DNA from 3 places in the Enterobacter sp. LM3 genome. Region 1 is predicted to be linked to each of the others. Evidence: predicted binding sites of a transcription regulator. Region 1 holds the regulator's gene; each other region holds the start of a gene.

The links. The regulator PurR, encoded in region 1, represses purine synthesis genes. The targets are predictions, from matches to a motif close to CANGCAAACGTTTGCNTG.
Region 2: the regulator PurR is predicted to act here: its motif matches at 2,973-2,990, upstream of ACJ9N4_RS00560 (amino acid aminotransferase).
Region 3: the regulator PurR is predicted to act here: its motif matches at 3,329-3,346, upstream of gcvT (glycine cleavage system aminomethyltransferase GcvT).

The regions. Positions count from the first base shown of each region.
Region 1 is NZ_JBJURN010000006.1:97,721-105,492, forward strand. Features, by position in the region: gene cfa (cyclopropane fatty acyl phospholipid synthase) at 1-1,136, opposite strand, end outside; gene punC (purine nucleoside transporter PunC) at 1,436-2,635, opposite strand; gene punR (DNA-binding transcriptional activator PunR) at 2,751-3,662, shown strand; gene purR (HTH-type transcriptional repressor PurR) at 3,680-4,705, opposite strand; gene ACJ9N4_RS09380 (YnhF family membrane protein) at 5,004-5,093, shown strand; gene ACJ9N4_RS09385 (MFS transporter) at 5,258-6,424, shown strand; gene sodB (superoxide dismutase [Fe]) at 6,462-7,043, opposite strand; gene ACJ9N4_RS09395 (C40 family peptidase) at 7,166-7,772, opposite strand, start outside.
Region 2 is NZ_JBJURN010000001.1:109,523-117,294, reverse strand. Features, by position in the region: gene ldtD (L,D-transpeptidase) at 1-268, shown strand, start outside; gene ACJ9N4_RS00570 (YcbK family protein) at 445-996, shown strand; gene ACJ9N4_RS00565 (MBL fold metallo-hydrolase) at 1,017-1,664, shown strand; gene ACJ9N4_RS00560 (amino acid aminotransferase) at 1,719-2,909, opposite strand; gene ACJ9N4_RS00555 (porin) at 3,095-4,213, opposite strand; gene asnS (asparagine--tRNA ligase) at 4,822-6,222, opposite strand; gene pncB (nicotinate phosphoribosyltransferase) at 6,391-7,593, opposite strand.
Region 3 is NZ_JBJURN010000003.1:255,477-263,248, reverse strand. Features, by position in the region: gene pepP (Xaa-Pro aminopeptidase) at 1-610, shown strand, start outside; gene ubiH (2-octaprenyl-6-methoxyphenyl hydroxylase) at 607-1,785, shown strand; gene ubiI (FAD-dependent 2-octaprenylphenol hydroxylase) at 1,798-3,000, shown strand; gene gcvT (glycine cleavage system aminomethyltransferase GcvT) at 3,437-4,531, shown strand; gene gcvH (glycine cleavage system protein GcvH) at 4,555-4,944, shown strand; gene gcvP (aminomethyl-transferring glycine dehydrogenase) at 5,071-7,772, shown strand, end outside.

The sequences.
Region 1 (7,772 bases):
CGGAGCCCATGTTCAATCCCACGGCTAAAGACCACCTGCCAGAGCTGAATATCTCGCGCCCGGAACGCGCCTGCGCAGGCATTCAGGTAATAGCTAAACATCCGTTTAAATCGCTCGGAATAGTTGTCCGCAATCTCTGGCCAGGACTCCTGAAAACGTGTGTGCCATGCCATCAACGTGGTGTCGTAATCCGCGCCGAAGTTATGCCAGTCTTCGACAACGAAATGAGGCTCACTGGCGTTCGCTATCTGGCGTACGGAGGGTAAACACCCGTTCGGGAAGATGTATTTGTTGATCCACGGGTCAACGTTATTGTCAGTGCGCTTAGAACCGATGGTATGCAATAAGAAGATACCGTCAGGTTTCAAATTACGATCCGCCACCGCGAAGTAAGTCGCGTAATTTTTAGGGCCCACATGCTCGAACATGCCAACGGACACAATACGGTCGAACTGTTCGTTCAGATCACGGTAATCCTGAAGCCGGATATCAACATCCAGCGTCTGACAGCGTTCCTGCGCCATTTTTTGCTGTTCAGCGGAAATAGTGACACCCACTACGCTGACGCCGTAGTGTTTCGCCATAAAATACGCCAGCCCACCCCAGCCACAGCCAATATCCAGCACCCGCATACCGGGCTGTAACTGCAGTTTTTCGCAAATCAAACGCAACTTATCCTGCTGTGCCTCTTCAAGGGTGGACGCCTCTTTCCAGTAGGCGCAGGAGTATTGCATGAAAGGGTCGAGCATACGGCTGAACAGGTCGTTACCCAGATCGTAATGCTCTTTGCCGACGATCCACGCCCGTTTTTTATTTTGCAGATTGAACAAACGGGTAGAGGCGACACGCAGCGTGTCTTTCAGGTTGCGAGGGAGTTGGTTTTCCAGACCCGCGCGTAACACGCTGGAGAAAAAGATATCCAGCCGTTCACATTCCCACCAGCCGTCCATATAGCTTTCACCCAGGCCTAACGATCCCTCCTGCAATACGCGTTTAAAAAAATCGGGATGCTTAACCTGCGGATCGGAAGGGGACGATCCGTTAATCGTGATGCCTGCACGGCCTAACAGCTCACTGACGATCCGGGACCAGTTATCGTCCGGAATGTTGACTTCTTCTATACACGATGAACTCATAGCTTCTCCATCACCTTGCTGTGATCAGAACCTTCAAACAGCGTAGACGCTTTTTATGGTTTGTGAGAAATCTCACGGTAATTAACCGCGAGGCTAGTATCCGACGTAGAACAGAGGAAGGGAGATAACCCTTGCCGAAATGCCTTCCCTGGTAAAACGGGAGCACTCCGGCTCCCGTTAACACTTAATATTTATCGTATTTAATCGAACCAAATTTAGTATAGGCCTCAAAATTTGGTGATTCAATAAAAAATTCTTAGCAACCTAATCACTGAAATGCAACATAATTTCGGGTGCGATTATGCATGTGTGGTTTCCGCCTGAGTGCTGTCATTCTGCTCACGTTGTGCTGATGACTGCATACGATAGCCAATGGCGGCCAGCGCAACGGTAACCAGCATCACGCTGGTGGTGGTCAACAGCGGCGTGGCAATCAGTGCAGAAACCACCAGGCTTGCCAGGAAGCACAAACCCAGTTGCAGGGTGTTTTGCAGCGCAGCTGCACGCCCTGTCGCCTGTGGGAACGGACGTAACGCCTGCGCCACGACGATAGGGTAAATAGCACCGTTAGCGACCGCCATTACACAGAATGGAATCAAAATTTCGGCCAGACCAACGTGTGGGATAAAGCCAACAGACCAGGTACCTATCACGCTTAATGCATACAGACCCAGTAACCAGGGCAGCATTTGCTGACCCTCCCATTTTTGCAGCGCGGCGCGACAACCGTAGCCACCGACCAGGAAGGCGATAGTTTGCGGAACATAGCTCAGACCGATGGCGGCCGGGCTATACCCCATATCGTGCAGAATAAACGGTGAACCGGTCAGCCAGGCGAAGAAGCTCGCGGAACAGGCGGCGTAAATCAGTACGTTTCCACGGTAGGCTTTGGTGCGCAGTAACGAAATAAACGTAATGGGTTTTGCCCCGGTATGCGTCTCTTTTTTATGTGCAGGTTTGAGGGCGAATGCCGGCAGCATCAACACCAGAGTAATGGCAAACAGCGTGGCGAAGATCGCCTGCCAGTCGAAATGCGCCAGGATCCAGCTGCCCAGCAGCGGGGCGAGTGCCGGTGAGAGGCCCACCAGCGGCATAATGGTGGCGAAAATGCGGTTGGTGCGTGACGCCGGGTAATAGTCAGTCACCAGCGCCTGCCAGGTCACGGCAGCGGCGCAGACGCCGACAGCCTGAACAAAGCGCAACACCAGCAGCCAGGCCGCATCGCGTACCCATAACATGCCCAGACAGCCCACGGCAAAAATAGCCAGACCCAGTAACAACACAGGTTTACGGCCGAAGCGGTCGGAGAGCGGCCCCCAGAGCAGCTGTGCGAAGGCAAAACCGGCGAGGAACAGACTCAGGCTGGCGCTGATGGCTGCAGCTGGCGTTTGTAAATCTTCCTGCATCGCGGCGAAAGCGGGCAGGTACATATCGGTGGCTAAAAAGCCCAGCACGCTTAAGCCGCCGAGCCAGACTAAAAATCCTTTCCTGGGTTGCATGGTTTTATTCTCTTTAAGGAGGCAGGGGTATGTTGGCGCAGAGTGTAGGGAGTGCAAACCGGCTTGTGAAACGCTAATATTTGGCGGGTGCATTCAAATTTTTTGCAGGCAGAAAATGTGGTCAGATTATTCTCTTGAAGTCGTGGATGCTGTCGCACGCAACGGCAGCTTTAGTGGTGCAGCGCAGGAGCTGCACCGTGTCCCGTCGGCGATCAGCTATACGGTGCGTCAGCTGGAGGAGTGGCTGGCAGTACCGCTGTTTGAGCGGCGTCATCGCGATGTGGAATTAACGCCCGCAGGAGCGTGGTTTTTGAAAGAAGGGCGTTCTGTTATCAAAAAAATGCAGATCACCCGTGAACAGTGTCAGCAGATAGCCAACGGCTGGCGAGGGCATCTTTCCATTGCCGTGGATAACATCGTCAAACCCGAACGTACCCGGCAGATGGTTGTTGATTTTTATCGCCATTTCTCGGATGTCGAGCTGCGCGTGTCGCAGGAGGTGTTCAACGGTGTCTGGGATGCGCTGGCGGACGGCAGGGTAGAGATGGCGATTGGCGCGACCCAGGCAATCCCCGTTGGGGGGCGCTATGCGTTTCGCGATATGGGGATGCTGAGCTGGAAATGTGTGGTGGCCAGCGATCACCCGCTGGCAGCAATGGAGGGGCCGCTGAGTGACGATACACTACGCAACTGGCCGTCGCTGGTGCTGGAAGATACCTCGCGTTCGCTACCCAAGCGTATTACCTGGCTGCTGGATAACCAGCGACGGGTGGTTGCGCCGGACTGGGCATCTTCTGCGACCTGTCTCAGCGCCGGGCTGTGCGTGGGGATGGTGCCTGTCCATTTTGCCCGTCCGAGGATCGACACCGGCGAATGGGTTGCGCTGACGCTGGAGAATCCGTTCCCGGATGCGGCCTGCTGTCTGACCTGGCAACAAAACGATGTATCGCCCGCGATGGCCTGGCTACTGGATTATCTGGGAGACAGTGAAACGCTGAACCGGGAGTGGCTACGGGAGCCAGCTTAGCTGGCTCCGTATGGCGATTAACGACGGTAGTCGCGGAATGGACCATCCGCAACGGAACGACGTTCGATGAGACGCGGGTGAACTTCAATGGACTGTGACTCTTCGCGCTTGCTGACGATCCTGTCCATCAGCATATTGAAGGCCGTTTCACCCAGTGAGTCTTTCGGCTGGTGAATGGTGGTCAGCGCCGGGGTGAAGAAGCGCGAGTTACGCACGTTGTCATACCCGATCACAGAAATATCCTGCGGCACGCGCAGACCCAGCTCATCCGCCGCACAGAGTGCGCCCATCGCCATGATGTCCCCGCCACAGAAGACGGCGGTGGGGCGGTGCTGTTGGGAGACAATCTGCTGCATGGCGCGATAACCGGATTCCGGCTCAAAGTCGCCCTGCACAATCCAGTTTTCCGGTACGGTGATCAGCGCTTCTTCCATCGCTTTCATAAAGCCCGCCAGACGACCGGCACCGGTATTGCGCTCAAGCGGACCCGGGATCACGCCAATCTCGCGGTGGCCGCGCTCGACCAGATAACGACCTGCCATATAACCACCTTCAAAGGCGTTATCGATGACGGAATCGGTGAAATCGGCGCGCGCTTCACCCCAGTCCATGACCACCATCGGAATATGGCGGTACTCTTCCAGCATGGAAAGAACAGACTCCGGGTATTCGGAACACATCACCAGAAGGCCATCCACGCGCTTTTGTGCCATCATCGACAGGTAGGCACGCTGTTTTTCAATGCTGTTCCATGCGTTGCCCAGAATCAGGGTGTAGCCTTTCTGGAAACAGTTTTTCTCTACCGCTTCAATGATCTCGGCAAAATAGGCCGCTTCACTGCTGGTGGCCAGCAAACCAATGGATTTGGTGTGATTAACCTTGAGGCTGCGAGCCACCGCACTTGGTGAGTAGTGCAGTTCTTTGATGGCTGCCCAAACGGCATTACGCGTCTCTTCCGCAACAAAGCGGGTTTTGTTAATTACATGTGATACGGTTGTAGTGGAAACGTTTGCGCGTTTTGCTACGTCTTTAATTGTTGCCATTAAATGTCACTCCAGACCATATCCTAAGCTCCTGAAAAACTGGAAGGTAAACGTTTGCCTTCTCTCACCCTTATCTCGCAACTTTTGAATTGCGGCACGCCAGGAAAACGACACGGGACGTCAGGAGGGGGTCAATGGCCGGTACGCTAATAAATTTAGCGTGGAATTTTGTCCTATCTTGATGAAAAGGGGAAGAGCAAAAGTGGTTATCAGTTTAAATCCAGGAAGATTTTTGATGTAAACTGTGTAAAAATGAGCAAGCTCACTTTCCGTGTGGGGATTAAAAGGAGAAAAATTGATGAGTTCCGATCTGAAGTTTTCACTGGTGACCACCGTTATTGTGCTGGCTTTGATTGTGGCTGGCGGTCTGACTGCTGCATTGCACTGATTTACGCGGAGGGAGAGTGTACTCGCCCTCCGGATCTCCCGATTGTTACTCCTCTGGCAAAAATCTTTTGCCAATTTGTTAACTTCTCATTTTTTGTGATTGATGTCATGCTTTTGACTTCTTTGTTCTGTGTCGCGTGATGACACGGCATCCGGAGTTGACTCATGAAAATCAATTTTCCTCTGCTGGCCCTGGCGATTGGCGCTTTCGGGATTGGCACCACTGAATTCTCCCCAATGGGGTTACTGCCTGTTATCGCCCGGGGCGTGGACGTCTCTATCCCTGCGGCCGGTATGTTAATCAGTGCTTATGCCATTGGTGTGATGGTGGGGGCTCCGCTGATGACGCTGCTGCTTTCGCATCGCGCCCGGCGCAATGCGCTGATTTTCCTGATGGCTATCTTTACGCTGGGCAATGTGCTCTCCGCCATTTCACCGGATTACACCACGCTGATGCTGTCACGGATCCTGACCAGTCTTAACCACGGCGCATTCTTTGGGCTGGGGTCTGTTGTGGCGGCAAGTGTGGTACCAAAACACAAGCAAGCCAGCGCGGTGGCAACCATGTTTATGGGGCTGACGATCGCCAATATTGGTGGCGTGCCTGCTGCCACCTGGCTGGGAGAAGTGATTGGCTGGCGTATGTCTTTCCTCGCCACCGCTGCGTTGGGGGTGGTCGCGATGGTGGCGCTGTTCTTCTCCCTGCCAAAAGGCAGTGTCGGTGAACGCCCTGAAGTACGCAAAGAGCTGGCGGTGCTGATGCGCCCTCAGGTACTTTCCGCGCTGCTGACCACTGTGCTGGGGGCCGGGGCGATGTTCACCCTCTACACCTATATTTCCCCGGTGCTACATGATATCACCCACGCAGCGCCGGTCTTTATTACCGCGATGCTGGTGTTGATCGGCGTGGGCTTTTCCATCGGCAACTATCTCGGCGGGAAACTGGCCGATCGTTCGGTGAATGGAACGCTGAAAGGCTTTTTAACTCTGCTGATAGTCATCATGGTGGCGATCCCGTGGTTGGCGCGTAACGAGCTGGGGGCAGCTATTGCGATGGTGGTATGGGGTGCGGCAACGTTTGCCGTGGTTCCTCCGCTGCAGATGCGCGTGATGCGTGTCGCCCATGAAGCACCGGGTCTTTCGTCTTCCGTCAATATCGGGGCATTCAACCTGGGTAATGCGCTGGGAGCGGCGGCCGGTGGGGCCGTGATTTCAGGTGGGCTGGGTTACAGCTTTGTGCCGGTGATGGGGGCAATCATTGCCGCACTGGGCCTGCTGTTAGTGATGATGTCAGGTCGTAAACAACCTGAAACGGCCTGCGTCGCAGAATAAACAAAAACGCAGAAGGGCGAACCCTTCTGCGTATCTCTTATGCAGCGAAGTTCTTCGCCACAAAGTCCCAGTTAGCCAGTGCCCAGAAGTGCTCCAGATAGTTAGGACGCGCGTTGCGGTAGTCGATGTAGTAAGCGTGTTCCCACACATCCACGGTCATCAGCGGCGTTGCGCTGGTGGTCAGTGGCGTGCCTGCGTTAGAGGTAGAAACGATAGCCAGTTTGCCATCAGCTTCTTTTACCAGCCAGGTCCAGCCAGAACCGAAGTTTTTGATTGCTGCATCAGTAAACTTCGCTTTGAAATCCGCGAAGCTGCCGAATGCGGCGTTAATGGCGGCAGCCAGTTCACCAACAGGTTCTCCACCGGCGTTCGGAGCCAGGCAGTGCCAGTAGAAGGTGTGGTTCCACACCTGAGCCGCGTTGTTGAATACGCCACCTTCTGAACTGCGTACGATCTCTTCCAGCGTTTTGCCTTCGAAATCGGTGCCTTTGATCAGATTGTTCAGATTGGTGACATACGTCTGATGATGTTTGCCGTAATGGTATTCCAGGGTCTCCACAGAAATGTGTGGGGCCAGGGCGTCTTTTGCATACGGTAGTGCAGGTAATTCGAACGACATTGCTTCTCTCCTTATTGTTTTTTATGTTGCGTATAGCCATACGCACAACGAGGATAGAGTAGCAAATTGAAAGGGCATTCAAAAGAGGAACTTACCCTGCCACGGTAGCGGCAGGGCAGGGATCAGCGGATAGTATTCGGTGTCATGACGCGGCGCGCACCCACATAGTGGCGCACCCAGTAGTCTTCGCTCAGAGAGGTGATTTGAATATCCTGGCCGCTGCGCGGTGACTGGATGAATTTCCCGTTGCCAACGTAGACGCCGACGTGATCGGCCATTCCGCGACCCTGGGTGCGGAAGAAGACCAGATCGCCGCTTTCCAGTTCACCACGGTCAACCGGAGAGGCATCGCGCAGGTGGTACATTTCATTGGCGGTACGTGGAATGCGGAACTTCACCAGATCTTTATAGGCGTAATAGACCAGGCCGCTACAGTCAAAACCGGTACGTGGTGAGGTTCCCCCCCAGCGGTACGGTTTGCCGATTTGCCCCATCAGTTTATTCATCGCCGTTTTTTGTGCTTTCTGCACGCGAACCTTATGCACTTCCGCTAATTTTTTAGGGACTTTCGTGCATTTCGTTTTATGACCTTTACGCACGGTACACTTTTCAGTCATGAGGTTAGCGGCAGTTTGCGAGGCTTTACTCTTTGTGGTGTGGGCGGTGCGGGAAGGTTTTGTTTTTGTCTTGCTGGAGGCGGTTTGTTTGGTCTGAGTGGTGGTTTTCTTC
Region 2 (7,772 bases), on a different contig from region 1:
TTGCGTGCGCGTGAATAAAGCGTCGGAACTGGCGAATATGCTGTTGCAGGATGCGGGCTGGAACGATACGCGTATCTCCGATGCCTTGAAACAAGGAGATACACGTTACGTCAATATTCGACACAACATTCCCGTCAATCTTTACTACCTGACGGCATTTGTTGGCGAAGATGGACGTACCCAGTATCGTACAGATATTTACAATTATGATCTCACTGCGCGATCGGGCGCACAAATTTTGTCAAAAGCTGAACAATTAATCAGGTAAATGAAGTAGTTCGGGAAAATGGGGTGTCGTAAGTTATGGCGAATACGCGGCAATATGGCTGGAGGCCGCGTATTTGCTGGGGTTGGGTGCCTTGACGTAGTGGCCTTTGCCAGTTAAGGTGCCCTTCGTGCGCTAAGCATATATACGATAAACATTGACCTGTAGACCTGATTATCATGGACAAATTTGACGCTAATCGCCGCAAACTGCTGGCGTTAGGTGGTGTTGCGCTTGGCGCAGCGGCCATCTTGCCGACGCCAGCATTTGCCACCCTCTCGACACCTCGTCCGCGTATTTTAACGCTCAACAATCTTCATACCGGTGAGTCGCTAAAAGCGGAGTTCTTCGATGGCAGAGGCTATATTCAGGATGAATTAGCAAGACTAAACCATTTTTTCCGTGATTTCCGCGCGAATAAAATAAAAGCCATCGACCCAGGATTATTTGATCAGTTGTTCCGCCTTCAGGGCCTGCTGGGTACCAGCAAGCCGGTACAGCTCGTTTCTGGCTATCGTTCCATTGATACCAATAACGAACTGCGTGCCCACAGTCGCGGGGTAGCGAAAAAAAGCTATCACACGAAGGGACAGGCAATGGACTTCCATATTGAAGGTGTTTCGTTAGCCAATATTCGCAAAGCTGCGTTATCTATGCGCGCAGGTGGTGTAGGATATTACCCTAGCAGCAACTTTGTGCATATTGATACCGGTCCAGTTCGGCACTGGTAATAACGAAACACAGGAGCAGTATGAACTATCGTATTATTCCGGTTACCGCGTTCTCCCAGAATTGTTCATTAATCTGGTGCGAGCAAACCAAACTGGCCGCGCTTGTCGATCCCGGCGGTGACGCTGAGAAAATCAAGCAGGAAGTCGCCGCCAGTGGTGTAACGCTGATGCAGATTTTGCTGACGCATGGTCATCTCGACCACGTTGGCGCAGCGGCAGAGCTGGCGCAGCACTATGGTGTGCCGGTGATTGGCCCGGAAAAAGAAGATGAGTTCTGGCTGCAGGGTTTACCCGCCCAAAGCCGCATGTTTGGTCTTGATGAGTGTCTGCCGTTGACGCCCGATCGTTGGCTGAACGAAGGAGATCGCATTAACGTAGGGAATGTGACTTTACAGGTGTTGCATTGTCCTGGACACACGCCAGGCCATATCGTCTTCTTTGATGACCAGTCTCGTCTGCTGATTTCCGGCGATGTGATTTTCAAAGGTGGGGTAGGACGCAGTGATTTCCCGCGCGGCGATCACGGGCAGTTGATTCAGTCGATTAAACAGAAGTTATTGCCGCTGGGTGACGACGTGACGTTTATCTCTGGGCATGGCCCGATGTCGACGCTGGGTTATGAACGATTACATAACCCGTTCCTTCAGGATGAAATGCCTGTCTGGTAAATCTGAATGAGATAAAAAAAGCCTGCATGATGCAGGCTTTTTTGTGGGTGCAAATTACAGCACTGCGACAATCGCTTCGCACAGGGGAGCCATATTGTCCGGCGTCATGCCTGCAACGTTCACACGACCAGAGGCCACAGCATACACACCAAACTCTTCACGCAGACGCAGAACCTGTTCTTTTGTCAGGCCGCTGAAAGAGAACATGCCGTTCTGTTTGATGATGAAGCTGAAGTCACGGTCAGCCCCTTTCTCTGCCAGGGTGTTCACGAACAGCAAGCGCATACGCTGAATGCGTTGACGCATATCGTTCAGCTCTTGTTCCCAGATAGCGCGCAGCGCGTCATTGCTCAGGATCGTCGCAACGACAGATGCACCGTGTGCTGGTGGGTTAGAGTAGTTGGCGCGGATCACAGACTTCATCTGGCTGAACGCACGGTCAACGGTCTGCTCGTCAGCGGCGACCAGCGTACAGGCACCTACGCGCTCATTGTACAGGCCAAAGTTCTTGGAATAAGAGCTCGCAACAATCAGCTCCTGATGCACGGCCGCGAACGCGCGCAGACCTTCTGCATCTTCTTCCAGACCACGAGCAAAGCCCTGGTATGCGAAGTCGAACAGTGGCAGCCAGCCTTTTTCAACGGACAGTTTAGCCAGTTGAGTCCATTGCGCCAGCGTCGGATCGATACCGGTTGGGTTATGGCAGCAACCGTGGAACAGCACCACGTCGCCCGCCTGGGCTTCGCTCAGGCTTGCCAGCAGGCCATCGAAGTCCAGAGCGTGGTTTGCCGCATCGTAATAGGCATATTCGCGCACTTCCAGACCTGCAGAGTTAAAGACGCTCTTGTGGTTCGGCCAGCTCGGGTTGCTTACCCACACACGCTTAACAGCGGTGTTTTTCGCAAGGAAATCCGCCGCAACGCGCAGTGCACCGGTACCGCCAGGGGTTTGTGCTGTGCGAGCGCGTTTGCTGCTCACAATTGCGCTGCCTTTACCGAACAGCAGTTCCTGAGTGCAACGACCAAATTCAGGGATACCATCAATACCGAGGTAGTTTTTGGTGGTTTCATTTTCCAGCAAATACTGCTCAGCTTTTTTAACGCTGGTCAGTACCGGAGTTTTGCCGGTTTCATCTTTATATACACCAATACCCAGGTTGATTTTGCCAGGGCGGTCGTCGGCACGAAACAGATCGGCCAGGCCCAGAATAGGGTCGGCAGGAGCGGCGGTAATGTTCTCAAACATGACGAAGTTCCATTGTGATGACAGAAGTGAAATCCGCTATCAGGTTAACGGTAGATTTACAAAATGCCAACCGTTTGCGACGAAAAGCGTGCGGCTTTTCAAAAGTCGCCATTTTTTACTATCAGGCATAAAAAAAACAGGGCCGAAGCCCTGTTCATTAAGCATATAACAAAGTGGTGTACTGATTAGAACTGGTAAGTCACACCAACAGCTGCCATGTCGTCGTTGCCGTTCAGGCCGCCAACGGTTTCAGCGTATGCAGTGTCTTTGTCCAGCAGGTTGATGTAGTAGTCAGCCCACACGTTGAAGTTTTTGTTGAAGTAGTAAGTTGCGCCAACCTGGACGAATTTAGCCAGATCTGCATCACCACCTTTGAAGGTACCTTTAGAGTTGGTCACGCCAGCCAGGTCTTTACCTTTGGTCTGAACGTAGGAGATTGCAGGACGCAGACCGAAGTCGAACTGGTACTGAGCAACGATTTCGAAGTTCTGAGTTTTGTTCGCGAAGCCAGCGTCACCGTCAGTACCGGTACGGGTGGTGTTGCGGGTTTCAGCATAGGTGGTTGCCAGGTAGATGTTGTTGGCGTCATATTTCAGACCCAGACCCCATGCTTCAGCTTTGTCGCCTTCACCGTCAGCTTTTTGTTTCAGAGTACGGTTAGCGTTGCTGTAAGATGCGATTGCACCGAAGCCTTCGCCGAAGTTGTAACCCAGAGAGTAACCTACGCCGTCACCGTTAGCGGTTTTAACGTCAGTACGGTCGTTTTTACCCTGGTACTGAATACCCATGCTCAGACCGTCAACCAGACCGAAGAAATCGCTGTTACGGTAGGTCAGCAGGCCGGTGCTACGGCTGGTCATGAAGTTATCAACATAGTTACCGCCCCAGGTCATACCGGAGAAGGACGGAGCCATATCGGTGTAAGATTCTACGTCGTATACGATACCGTAGTTACGACCGTAGTCGATGCTGCCAGCGTCACCCGCTTTCAGACCTGCGAAGGCCAGACGGTTTTTGTTTGACTGAGCAGTACCTTCAGCCTGGTTCGCCATGAAGCGGTATTCCCACTGGCCATAACCGGTCAACTGGTCGTTGATCTGAGTTTCGCCTTTGAAACCAAGCTGCGCATAAGTTGCGTCGTTGTTGTTGGTGTTGTCACCAGAGGTCACGAAATCGTGCTCGGCGTTAACTTTACCGTAGAAGTCCAGTTTGTTGCCGTTTTTGTTATAGATTTCTGCAGCGTTAGCTGCACCGGCTACCAGCAGGGCAGGGATAACCACTGCCAGGATATTGCGCTTCATCATTATTTATTACCCTCATTGGTTTTTTTATGACACTCGCCACTGCCGTCAATAAATTCTGTCAATAAATATTTCCGGAACTATTGATGAGAGTTTGGTGTCTTTATGTATCTGACAGGCATCTTTCCATTCATAGAACCGTTTCGCTAGCCTGAAAATGCTACAATCCTCAAGATTGGGTAACAAAAAGAAATTATATGTAACTAAATGTGTATTTTAGGGAACTTTGTGAACCATCTCAAATTTCAGAACTAGTTGGCTAATTAAACGACGTGTTTATTGCTATCTATATGAATTGCTTATATTTAATTTGGCTAAAGGCAATTCCTATAAACAGAAGCTAAACGACTCATTTTTTCTTATGATCTTATTCAGCCTTCTGGATGGCTATGAATTCGGTTGAATTTTGTGCTAAAGAATCAGAGATGGATTAACTGCAATAAGAGTATGGTTTATTTTTTGTTCACAGATATTTCACGGAAACAAAACGTAACAGGTAGTGGTTATGACGGGGTTGTGGTTTAAAGATGCTGACTTTGAACTGACGAAAATTGACAATGCAGAATAAAATAATGGCCAGTAGAAACTGGCCATTTTAAATTGCGCGGGGATTAGAAGGTCGCGCTGCGTGGCGTACGTGGGAACGGAATAACGTCACGGACGTTCTGAACACCAGTCACATAGGCAATCAGACGTTCGAAGCCCAGACCGAAACCAGAGTGTGGAACGGTGCCGTAGCGGCGCAGATCGCGGTACCACCAGTAGTCTTCTTTATTAAGACCCATTTCCGCCATACGTGCATCCAGCACATCCAGACGCTCTTCACGCTGTGAACCACCGATGATTTCACCAATGCCCGGAGCCAGTACGTCCATCGCGGCAACGGTTTTACCGTCTTCGTTAAGGCGCATATAGAAGGCTTTGATGTCTTTCGGGTAGTTTTTCACGACAACCGGCGCTTTGAAGTGCTTCTCTGCGAGATAGCGTTCATGCTCGGAAGCCAGGTCAACACCCCAGTAAACCGGGTTATCAAATTTCTCACCGCATTTTTCAAGGATTGCCACCGCGTCGGTGTAATCAACCTGCGCGAAGTCGGCAGAGACGAAACGTTCCAGACGAGCAACCGCATCGCTGTCTACGCGCTCAGCGAAGAATTTCATGTCATCAGCGCGTTCTTCAAGCACCGCTTTGAAGACATATTTCAGCATCGCTTCTGCCAGACCTGCCACGTCGTCCAGGTTGGCGAATGCCACTTCTGGCTCCAGCATCCAGAATTCCGCCAGGTGACGGCTGGTGTTAGAGTTTTCCGCACGGAACGTTGGGCCGAAGGTGTAGATCTTCGACAGCGCACAGGCATAGGTTTCGCCGTTGAGCTGGCCGGAGACCGTCAGGAAGGACTCTTTACCAAAGAAATCTTTGTCATAGTCCACTTTCCCTTCCGGTGTCCGCGGCAGGTTTTCCATATCCAGCGTAGAAACGCGGAACATTTCGCCAGCACCTTCGGTATCGGAGGCGGTGATCAGTGGGGTCGACACCCAGAAGTAGCCCTGCTCGTCGAAGAAGCGGTGCAGCGCTTGTGCCAGAGTATGGCGGACGCGAGCAACCGCACCAATCAGGTTGGTACGCGGACGCAGGTGCGCGACTTCACGCAGGTACTCGATACTGTGGCGTTTTGCCGCCATCGGGTAGGTGTCCGGATCTTCAACCCAGCCAGTCACTTCAATCGCAGATGCCTGAATTTCGAAACTCTGACCCTGACCAGGAGAGGCAACAACAACCCCGGTGACAATAACGGAGCAGCCCGTTGTCAGGTGCAGAACGTCATCATTGTAATTGGGCAGAGAATTATTAATGACGGCCTGTACAGGATCAAAGCAGGAACCGTCATAGACGGCGAGGAAGGAGATGCCAGCTTTAGAATCTCGACGAGTACGCACCCATCCGCGCACGGTGACTTCTTGGTCAACGGCGACACGGCCCTGGAGTACGTCGGCTACAGGCACAACGCTCATAATATTCTCTCTGTTAATAGTCGGAAAAAATAAACACTTGTCCGCCCTTACATGGGGGGATATCTATGTTACCTGGCATCTGCCATCAGACAAGCAGATTTCGCAGTCAAAAGAGAAGAAATCGGAAATAAATAAGAGAAGGGGAGCCTGCAAGGCTCCCGAGGGGGATTAACTGGCTTTTTTTATCTGCGGTAAGTCGAAGGCTTTACGCAAAGCACGCACAAATGCTTTATCGTGGCAGATGGTTTTACCCGGGCTGTCGGAGAGCTTCGCGACAGGCTTGCCGTTACATTCCACCAGTTTTATCACGATGTTCAGAGGTTTCACCTGGGGGATGTCACAGGTCAAACGGGTACCAATCCCGAAACTCAGGTTCACTCTTGAGGCGAAATGACGATAGAGGTCGACCGCTTTTGCTAAATCGAGATTATCGGAGAAGACCAGCACTTTGCTCATCGGGTCAATACCCAGTTTCTTGTAGTGGGCTATCGCTTTTTCACCCCATTCAACCGGGTCTCCGGAGTCATGGCGTAGACCCTGATAACGCTCAGCAAACTCAGGGCCAAAGTCCCGCAGGAAAGCATCCATCGTAATGCAGTCGGTGAGGGCAATTCCCAGCTGATTCGGGTACTCTTCCAGCCATGCGGCCAATGCAGCACGCTGGCTGTTAGCCAGATCGGGGCTGATTTGCTGGTGGGCCTGGAACCATTCGTGCGCCTGGGTACCCATTGGCGTCAGGTTCAGGCGGCGGGCAAGATCGTAGTTACTGGTGCCAACGAACCAGGGCTCTTGCTGCAGACGCTCAACGATAGCCTGCTGAACGTCGCGCGAGAAGCGGCGGCGCGTGCCAAAGTCCATCAACCGGAACCGGGATATATCCAGCCCTTCGGTTAACTGCGAGAACTCAACCAGTTTATTCTCCAGCGAGGCGAGCGCCTGCTCAACGCCCATCTCCGGAGAGCGGTAGCGGTGAGCCAACTCACTGATCACCGCCAGAAGCGGCACTTCCCACATGATCACTTCACGCCACGGACCTTCAAGGCGAATATTCAGCTTACCGTTATCATTGGTGACGATGACCTGCTCCGGCTTATAGCGAAAATCGCGCAGCCAGTTCAGATAGTCAGCTTTAAAGAAAGGCAGGCCGGAAAGCCACTGATATTCGTCGTCCTGCAGCGTCAGGTGCTGCATAGCATCGACCTGTTCACGAATAGAGTCTGCGTAGATACCCAGCAAGTCGTCGCCCCGACAGCGGAATTCCGCCGCGACATGGACATGATAATAATGGTGGAAAACGGCTTGCTGCATATGCAGTTTATACGCGTCGGTATCCAGCAACGTATGCAGAACAGGAGAAGCGAATTGAGTCATAGGTGCGCAGTAGCATCCTCTCACAGGAGCGTTTAGTACAATAAACAACTCCGGAGTATACCTTGTTTAGTGATTTATTGAACCCCGATCACAACATAAGCTGCCTTTATGGTCGAGGGCATTTTGTGCCCCATGTTATAAAAATGTAGCGAAAAAAGGTGCTTGCACCTGAAAAGATG
Region 3 (7,772 bases), on a different contig from region 1:
AAATGGCTGTATCCTGCATTACACCGAAAACGAAAGTGAACTGCGCGACGGCGATCTGGTACTGATTGACGCGGGTTGTGAATATCAGGGCTACGCGGGTGACATTACCCGTACGTTCCCGGTGAACGGTAAATTCTCCCCGGCTCAGCGCGCGGTCTATGACATTGTGCTCGAATCCCTGGAAACGGCGCTGACCCTGTATCGTCCGGGGATCTCCATTCAGGAAGTCACCGGTGAAGTCGTGCGCATCATGATTACCGGTCTGGTTAAACTTGGCATTCTGAAAGGCGATGTGGATACCCTGATTACGGAGAATGCCCATCGCCCGTACTTTATGCACGGCCTGAGCCACTGGCTGGGGCTGGATGTGCATGATGTGGGGGCTTATGGCCCTGAACGCTCACGTGTGCTGGAGCCGGGTATGGTTCTGACCGTCGAACCGGGGCTGTACATCGCACCGGATGCTGACGTGCCAGAAGCATACCGCGGGATTGGCATTCGTATTGAAGACGACATCGTCATCACTGAAACCGGTAACGAAAACCTGACCGCGGGCGTCGTGAAAAAAGCTGACGACATTGAGGCGCTGATGGCAGCGGCACGCGTATGAGCGTGATCATCGTTGGCGGTGGTATGACCGGGGCCACTCTGGCGCTGGCAATCTCGCATCTGACACAAGGGCAACTTCCGGTGCATCTGGTGGAGGCCGTTGCAGCACAGGCATCAGATCACCCCGGTTTTGATGCCCGCGCCATTGCGCTGGCGCAGGGAACATGTCAGCAGCTCTCGCGTATTGGCATCTGGCAGGCGATTGCAGACTGTGCGACGGCGATTAACACTGTTCATGTTAGCGATCGCGGCCATGCTGGTTTTGTGACCCTGGACGCGCATGATTACCGTATTGATGCCCTGGGTCATGTAGTTGAATTGCACGATGTTGGGTTACGTCTGTTCCGGTTGTTACAGGATGCCCCGGGCGTGACGTTGCACTGTCCGGCGCGTGTTGCCAGCTTTAGTCGCAGTGAAGATGCGGTTCGCGTCACGCTGGAAAATGGCACAACTCTTGACGGCCAGCTTCTGGTCGCGGCGGATGGTTCGCGCTCTGCACTGGGTACTCAGTGTGGCGTGGAGTGGCGGCAACAGTCTTATGGTCAGGTGGCGGTCATTGCGAATGTCTCAACGGCAGGCCCACACAATGGCCGGGCATTTGAGCGGTTTACGCAGTATGGCCCGCTGGCGATGTTACCGATGTCGAACGGGCGTTGCTCGCTGGTGTGGTGCCATCCACAGGAGAAGGCGGACGACGTGCTCTCCTGGTCCGACGAACGTTTTTGTACCGAGCTGCAAAAAGCCTTCGGCTGGCGGCTGGGGCGAATTACCCATGCGGGAAAACGGACGGTTTACCCGCTGTCACTGACGACGGCATCTCAGTCCATCTCTCATCGCGTGGCGCTGGTGGGCAACGCCGCGCAGACGCTACACCCCATTGCGGGGCAGGGGTTTAATCTTGGGCTGCGCGATGTCATGAGCCTGGCGGAAACGCTTTCTCAGGCGTGGGACGAGCAAAAAGATTGTGGTGCGTATTCGGTGCTAAGCCATTACCAGAAACGACGCCAGGCTGATAAAGAGGCGACTATCGGTGTCACCGATGGTCTGGTGCATCTGTTTGCCAATCGCTGGGCTCCGTTGGTTGCGGGTCGCAACCTTGGGCTGATGGCGATGGAATTATTCATTCCGGCACGTGACGTGCTGGCGCAGCGGACTCTTGGTTGGGTCGCGCGTTAAGGAGTTATCACCGTGCAAAATGTTGATGTCGCCATTGTTGGCGGCGGAATGGTAGGACTGGCGCTGGCCTGTGGGTTACAGGGAAGCGGCCTGCGTGTGGCCGTGCTGGAACAAAAGCAGCCGCAGCCCGTAGCACCTGATGCGCCGCCGGAACTCCGCGTGTCGGCAATCAATGCTGCCAGCGAAAAGCTCCTGACGCGCATTGGCGTCTGGTCAGGTATCGTCGCGCAGCGTGCCAGCTGCTATCACGGTATGGAAGTGTGGGACAAAGACAGTTTTGGTCATATTGCGTTTGATGACGAAAGCATGGGCTATAGCCATCTGGGCCATATCATCGAAAATGCCGTGATCCACCATGCATTGTGGCAAAAAGCACAGTCCTGCAGCGATGTTACGCTGATGGCACCCGCGCAAATCCAGCAGGTGGCGTGGGGTGAAAACGAGGCGTTTATCACCCTGCAAAGTGGCGACATGTTGACCGCGCGTCTGGTGGTGGGTGCTGATGGCGCTAACTCCTGGCTGCGTAACAAGGCAGACATTCCGCTGACTTTCTGGGATTACCGCCACCATGCGCTGGTGGCGACGATCCGCACTGAAGAACCGCACGGCGGTGTCGCACGTCAGATTTTCCACAACGACGGCATTCTGGCGTTCCTGCCGTTGAGCGATCCGCATCTGTGCTCCATTGTCTGGTCTTTAGTGCCTGAAAAAGCGCAGCTCATGCAGGAAGCCACACCGGAGGCATTTAACCAGGCGCTGTGCATGGCGTTTGATAATCGTCTGGGTCTGTGTTCGCTTGAGAGCGAGCGCCAGGTATTTCCGCTAACCGGTCGTTACGCGCGTCAGTTCGCGGCGCACCGTCTGGCGCTGGTGGGGGATGCGGCGCATACCATTCATCCGCTGGCCGGACAGGGTGTTAATCTCGGCTTTATGGATGCGGCTGAACTGGTTGAAGAGCTGCGTCGTCTGCATCGTGAAGGCAAAGACATTGGTCAGCATCTCTATCTGCGTCGCTACGAGCGTAGCCGTAAGCACAGTGCGGCGATGATGCTGGCGGGCATGCAGGGTTTCCGCGAGCTGTTTGCCGGGGCTAACCCGGCGAAAAAACTGCTGCGCGATATCGGTCTGAAACTTGCCGACACCCTCCCTGGCGTCAAACCTCAACTCCTTCGTCAGGCGATGGGTCTTAACGATCTTCCTGACTGGTTACGTTAAACGCTAATATTGACCCCCATCACACTTTATTTTCCCGGCCTCTGTGCCGGGGAAATTCGCTCGTTTGAAATATTCTAATTTTACGTCATTTTTCGCATTAGATTATCTAATCTGGCTATTTTTCTGATACGGAAATTTTGTCCGTTTTTCCGCATGAAATATCACCATGTGCTAAATCCTGTTAGAGCAATGTTAATTTTATGCGGGTTTAATCGCATTTTCACAGTGAATAACTCTGTAGGCTTTTCAGCGTTTTTTGGTCATAAGCTAATGTGATGACCTGTTTTACCTTATGGTTAATCGCCGGTTTCGGTGGTAAGTTCAGGTAAAAGAGAACGTTTGCGTCGATGCTCACAAGCGAGGTCGACGCCGGGTTTCGCGGCAGTTTTTATGCGTGCGAAATGCAAGATAGCCCTGCTTATTCAACGAGGAAAAGATGGCTCAACAGACTCCTTTGTACGAACAACACGTGTTATGCGGCGCACGCATGGTGGACTTCCACGGCTGGATGATGCCGCTGCACTACGGCTCACAAATTGATGAGCACCACGCGGTGCGCACCGATGCCGGTATGTTCGACGTGTCCCACATGACCATTGTCGATCTGCGCGGTAGCCGCACCCGGGAGTTTCTGCGTTATCTGCTGGCAAACGACGTCGCAAAGCTGAAAGTGCCAGGTAAAGCGCTCTACACCGGCATGCTAAATGCCTCCGCTGGCGTGATTGATGACCTTATCGTCTATTACTTCACTGAAGATTTCTTCCGCCTCGTTGTAAACTCCGCCACCCGCGAAAAAGACCTCTCCTGGATTTCCCAACACGCCGAACCGTTCTCTGTCGATATCACTGTCCGTGACGATCTGTCGTTGATCGCCGTACAGGGGCCGAACGCGCAGGCGAAAGCGGCCTCTCTGTTCAGCGATGAACAGCGTAAAGCCACTGCCGGGATGAAGCCGTTCTTTGGCGTACAGGCAGGCGATCTGTTTATCGCGACCACGGGTTATACCGGTGAAGCGGGATATGAAATTGCCATGCCGAATGAGAAGGCCGCTGATTTCTGGCGTGCGCTGGTGGAAGCGGGCGTTAAGCCAGCCGGTCTGGGCGCACGCGATACGCTGCGTCTGGAAGCAGGCATGAACCTCTACGGTCAGGAGATGGATGAAAGCGTTTCTCCGCTGGCGGCCAACATGGGCTGGACCATCGCGTGGGAACCTGTTGACCGTAAATTTATTGGTCGTGAAGCGCTGGAAATGCAGCGTGAAAAAGGTACGGAACAGCTGGTTGGCCTGGTGATGACCGAGAAAGGCGTGCTGCGCGGTGAGCTGCCGGTGCGTTTTACGGATACCGACGGTAACCACCTCGAAGGCGTGATCACCAGCGGTACCTTCTCCCCGACGCTGGGTTACAGTATTGCACTGGCACGTGTTCCGGCAGGTATTGGCGAAACGGCAGTGGTGCAAATCCGCAATCGTGAAATGCCGGTCAACGTGACCAAACCTATTTTTGTTCGCGCCGGTAAGCCGGTCGCCTAATCATTTTTATCAGGAGAACTTCAATGAGCAATGTGCCAGCAGAACTGAAATACAGCAAAGAACACGAGTGGCTGCGCAAAGAGGCGGACGGCACTTACACCGTAGGGATCACCGAGCATGCGCAAGAGCTGCTGGGCGACATGGTGTTTGTTGACCTGCCTGAAGTGGGCACAACCGTAAGCGCCGGTGATGACTGTGCTGTGGCGGAGTCCGTAAAAGCGGCCTCTGACATCTATGCCCCGATTAGCGGTGAAGTTGTTGCCGTGAATGACGCGCTGAGCGACTCCCCGGAGCTGGTGAACAGCGAGCCATATGAAGGTGGCTGGATCTTCAAGATCAAAGCCAGCGACGAATCGCAGGTTGCCGCATTACTGGATGCAACCGCGTACGAAGCCCTGTTAGAAGACGAGTAAGCCATTATCCCTCTCCCCTTTGGGGAGAGGGTAGGGTGAGGGGAACAGACGACACCCTCACCCCAGCCCTCTCCCTAAGGGAGAGGGAGAAAACACATTCACTGCACGTTTCAGGAACCATCGCTCATGACACAGACTTTAAGCCAGCTTGAAAACCGTGGCGCTTTCATTGAACGTCACATTGGGCCGGATGCTCAGCAACAGCAGGAGATGCTGAATACAGTTGGCGCGGATTCACTCAATGCACTGATTGGCCAGATCGTGCCAAAAGACATCCAGCTTGCAACGCCACCTCAGGTTGGTGACGCGACCACTGAATTCGCCGCACTCGCGGAGCTGAAGGCGATTGCCAGCCTCAACAAGCGCTATAAGTCTTACATTGGCATGGGTTACACCAACGTGCAGTTACCGCCGGTGATCCTGCGCAATATGCTGGAAAACCCAGGCTGGTACACCGCGTATACCCCATATCAGCCGGAAGTATCTCAGGGCCGTCTGGAAGCGCTGCTGAACTTCCAGCAGGTGACGCTGGATCTGACCAGCATGGACATTGCTTCCGCCTCCCTGTTAGATGAAGCGACTGCTGCTGCCGAAGCGATGGCAATGGCGAAGCGTGTGAGCAAGCTGAAAAATGCTAACCGTTTCTTCGTGGCGGCAGATGTACACCCGCAGACGCTGGATGTGGTTCGCACCCGTGCAGAAACCTTCGGTTTTGAGGTGATTGTTGATGATGCCGATAAAGTGCTGGATCACCAGGATGTCTTTGGTGTGCTGCTGCAGCAGGTGGGCACTACCGGTGAAGTACACGACTACAGCGCACTGATTACCGAACTTAAATCCCGCAAAGTGGTTGTGAGCGTAGCCGCTGATTTTATGGCGCTGGTACTGTTGACCGCACCAGGTAAACAGGGTGCGGATATCGTCTTCGGCTCTGCACAACGCTTCGGCGTGCCAATGGGTTACGGCGGCCCACACGCTGCGTTTTTCGCTGCAAAAGATGAATTCAAACGCTCTATGCCAGGCCGTATTATCGGTGTCTCAAAAGATGCCGCCGGTAACACCGCGCTGCGCATGGCGATGCAGACTCGTGAGCAGCATATCCGCCGCGAGAAAGCGAACTCCAACATCTGTACCTCACAGGTGCTGCTGGCGAACATCGCCAGCCTGTATGCCGTATTCCACGGCCCGGTCGGCCTGAAACGCATTGCCAGCCGCATTCACCGCCTGACCGATATTCTGGCCTGCGGTCTGCAACAGAAAGGTCTTAAGCTGCGTCACGCGCACTACTTCGATACCCTGTGTGTGGAAGTGGCTGATAAAGCGGCTGTTCTGGCTCGCGCCGATGCGGCAGAAATCAACCTGCGTAGCGATATCCACAATGCAGTGGGCATTACGCTGGATGAAAGCACCACCCGTGAAGACATCCTGCACCTGTTTAACGTGTTACTGGGCGATTCACATGGCCTGGGCATTGATACGCTCGACAAAGAAGTCGCGCTCGACAGCCGCTCCATTCAGGTAAGCATGCTGCGTGACGACGCGATTCTGACGCACCCGGTCTTCAACCGCTATCACAGCGAAACCGAGATGATGCGTTATATGCACTCTCTGGAACGTAAAGATTTGGCGCTGAACCAGGCGATGATCCCGCTGGGCTCCTGCACCATGAAGCTGAACGCCGCGGCAGAGATGATCCCAATCACCTGGCCTGAGTTTTCTGAACTGCACCCGTTCTGCCCGGCTGAGCAGGCGGAAGGTTATCACCTGATGATTAACCAGCTCTCCGACTGGCTGGTGAAACTGACCGGCTATGACGCGCTCTGCATGCAGCCAAACTCCGGCGCGCAGGGTGAATACGCGGGCCTGCTGGCGATCCGCCATTATCACGAAAGCCGCAATGAAGGGCATCGTGATATCTGCCTGATCCCAAGCTCCGCGCACGGCACCAACCCGGCCTCTGCACAGATGGCGGGGATGGAAGTGGTGGTGGTTGCCTGCGATAAGAACGGAAACATCGATCTGGCCGATCTGCGTGCCAAAGCCGAACAGGCGGGCGATAAGCTCTCCTGCATCATGGTGACCTACCCGTCCACCCACGGTGTGTACGAAGAGACGATCCGTGAAGTGTGTGAAGTGGTGCATCAGTTTGGCGGCCAGGTGTATCTTGATGGCGCAAACATGAATGCTCAGGTGGGGATCACCTCTCCGGGCTTTATTGGCGCGGACGTTTCGCACCTGAACCTGCACAAAACCTTCTGCATTCCGCACGGCGGTGGCGGCCCGGGTATGGGGCCAATCGGCGTGAAAGCACACCTGGCACCGTTTGTTCCGGGTCACAGCGTGGTGCAGATTGAAGGGATGCTGACCCGTCAGGGTGCGGTTTCTGCGGCACCGTTTGGTAGTGCTTCTATCCTGCCAATCAGCTGGATGTATATCCGCATGATGGGTGCGGAAGGGCTGAAGCAGGCAAGCCAGGTGGCGATCCTGAACGCCAACTACATTGCTACCCGCCTGAAGTCTGCCTTCCCGGTGCTCTATACTGGCCGCGATGGTCGCGTGGCGCACGAGTGCATCCTCGATATTCGTCCGCTGAAAGAGCAAACTGGTATCAGTGAACTGGATATTGCCAAGCGCCTGATCGACTACGGTTTCCACGCGCCAACCATGTCATTCCCGGTCGCGGGTACGTTGATGGTGGAGCCAACGGAATCTGAGAGTAAAGCCGAGCTGGACCGCTTTATCGACGCGATGCTGGCCATTCGTATGGAGATCGATCGCGTGCAGGACGGCGAGTGGACGCTGGAAGATAACCCACTGGTCAATGCGCC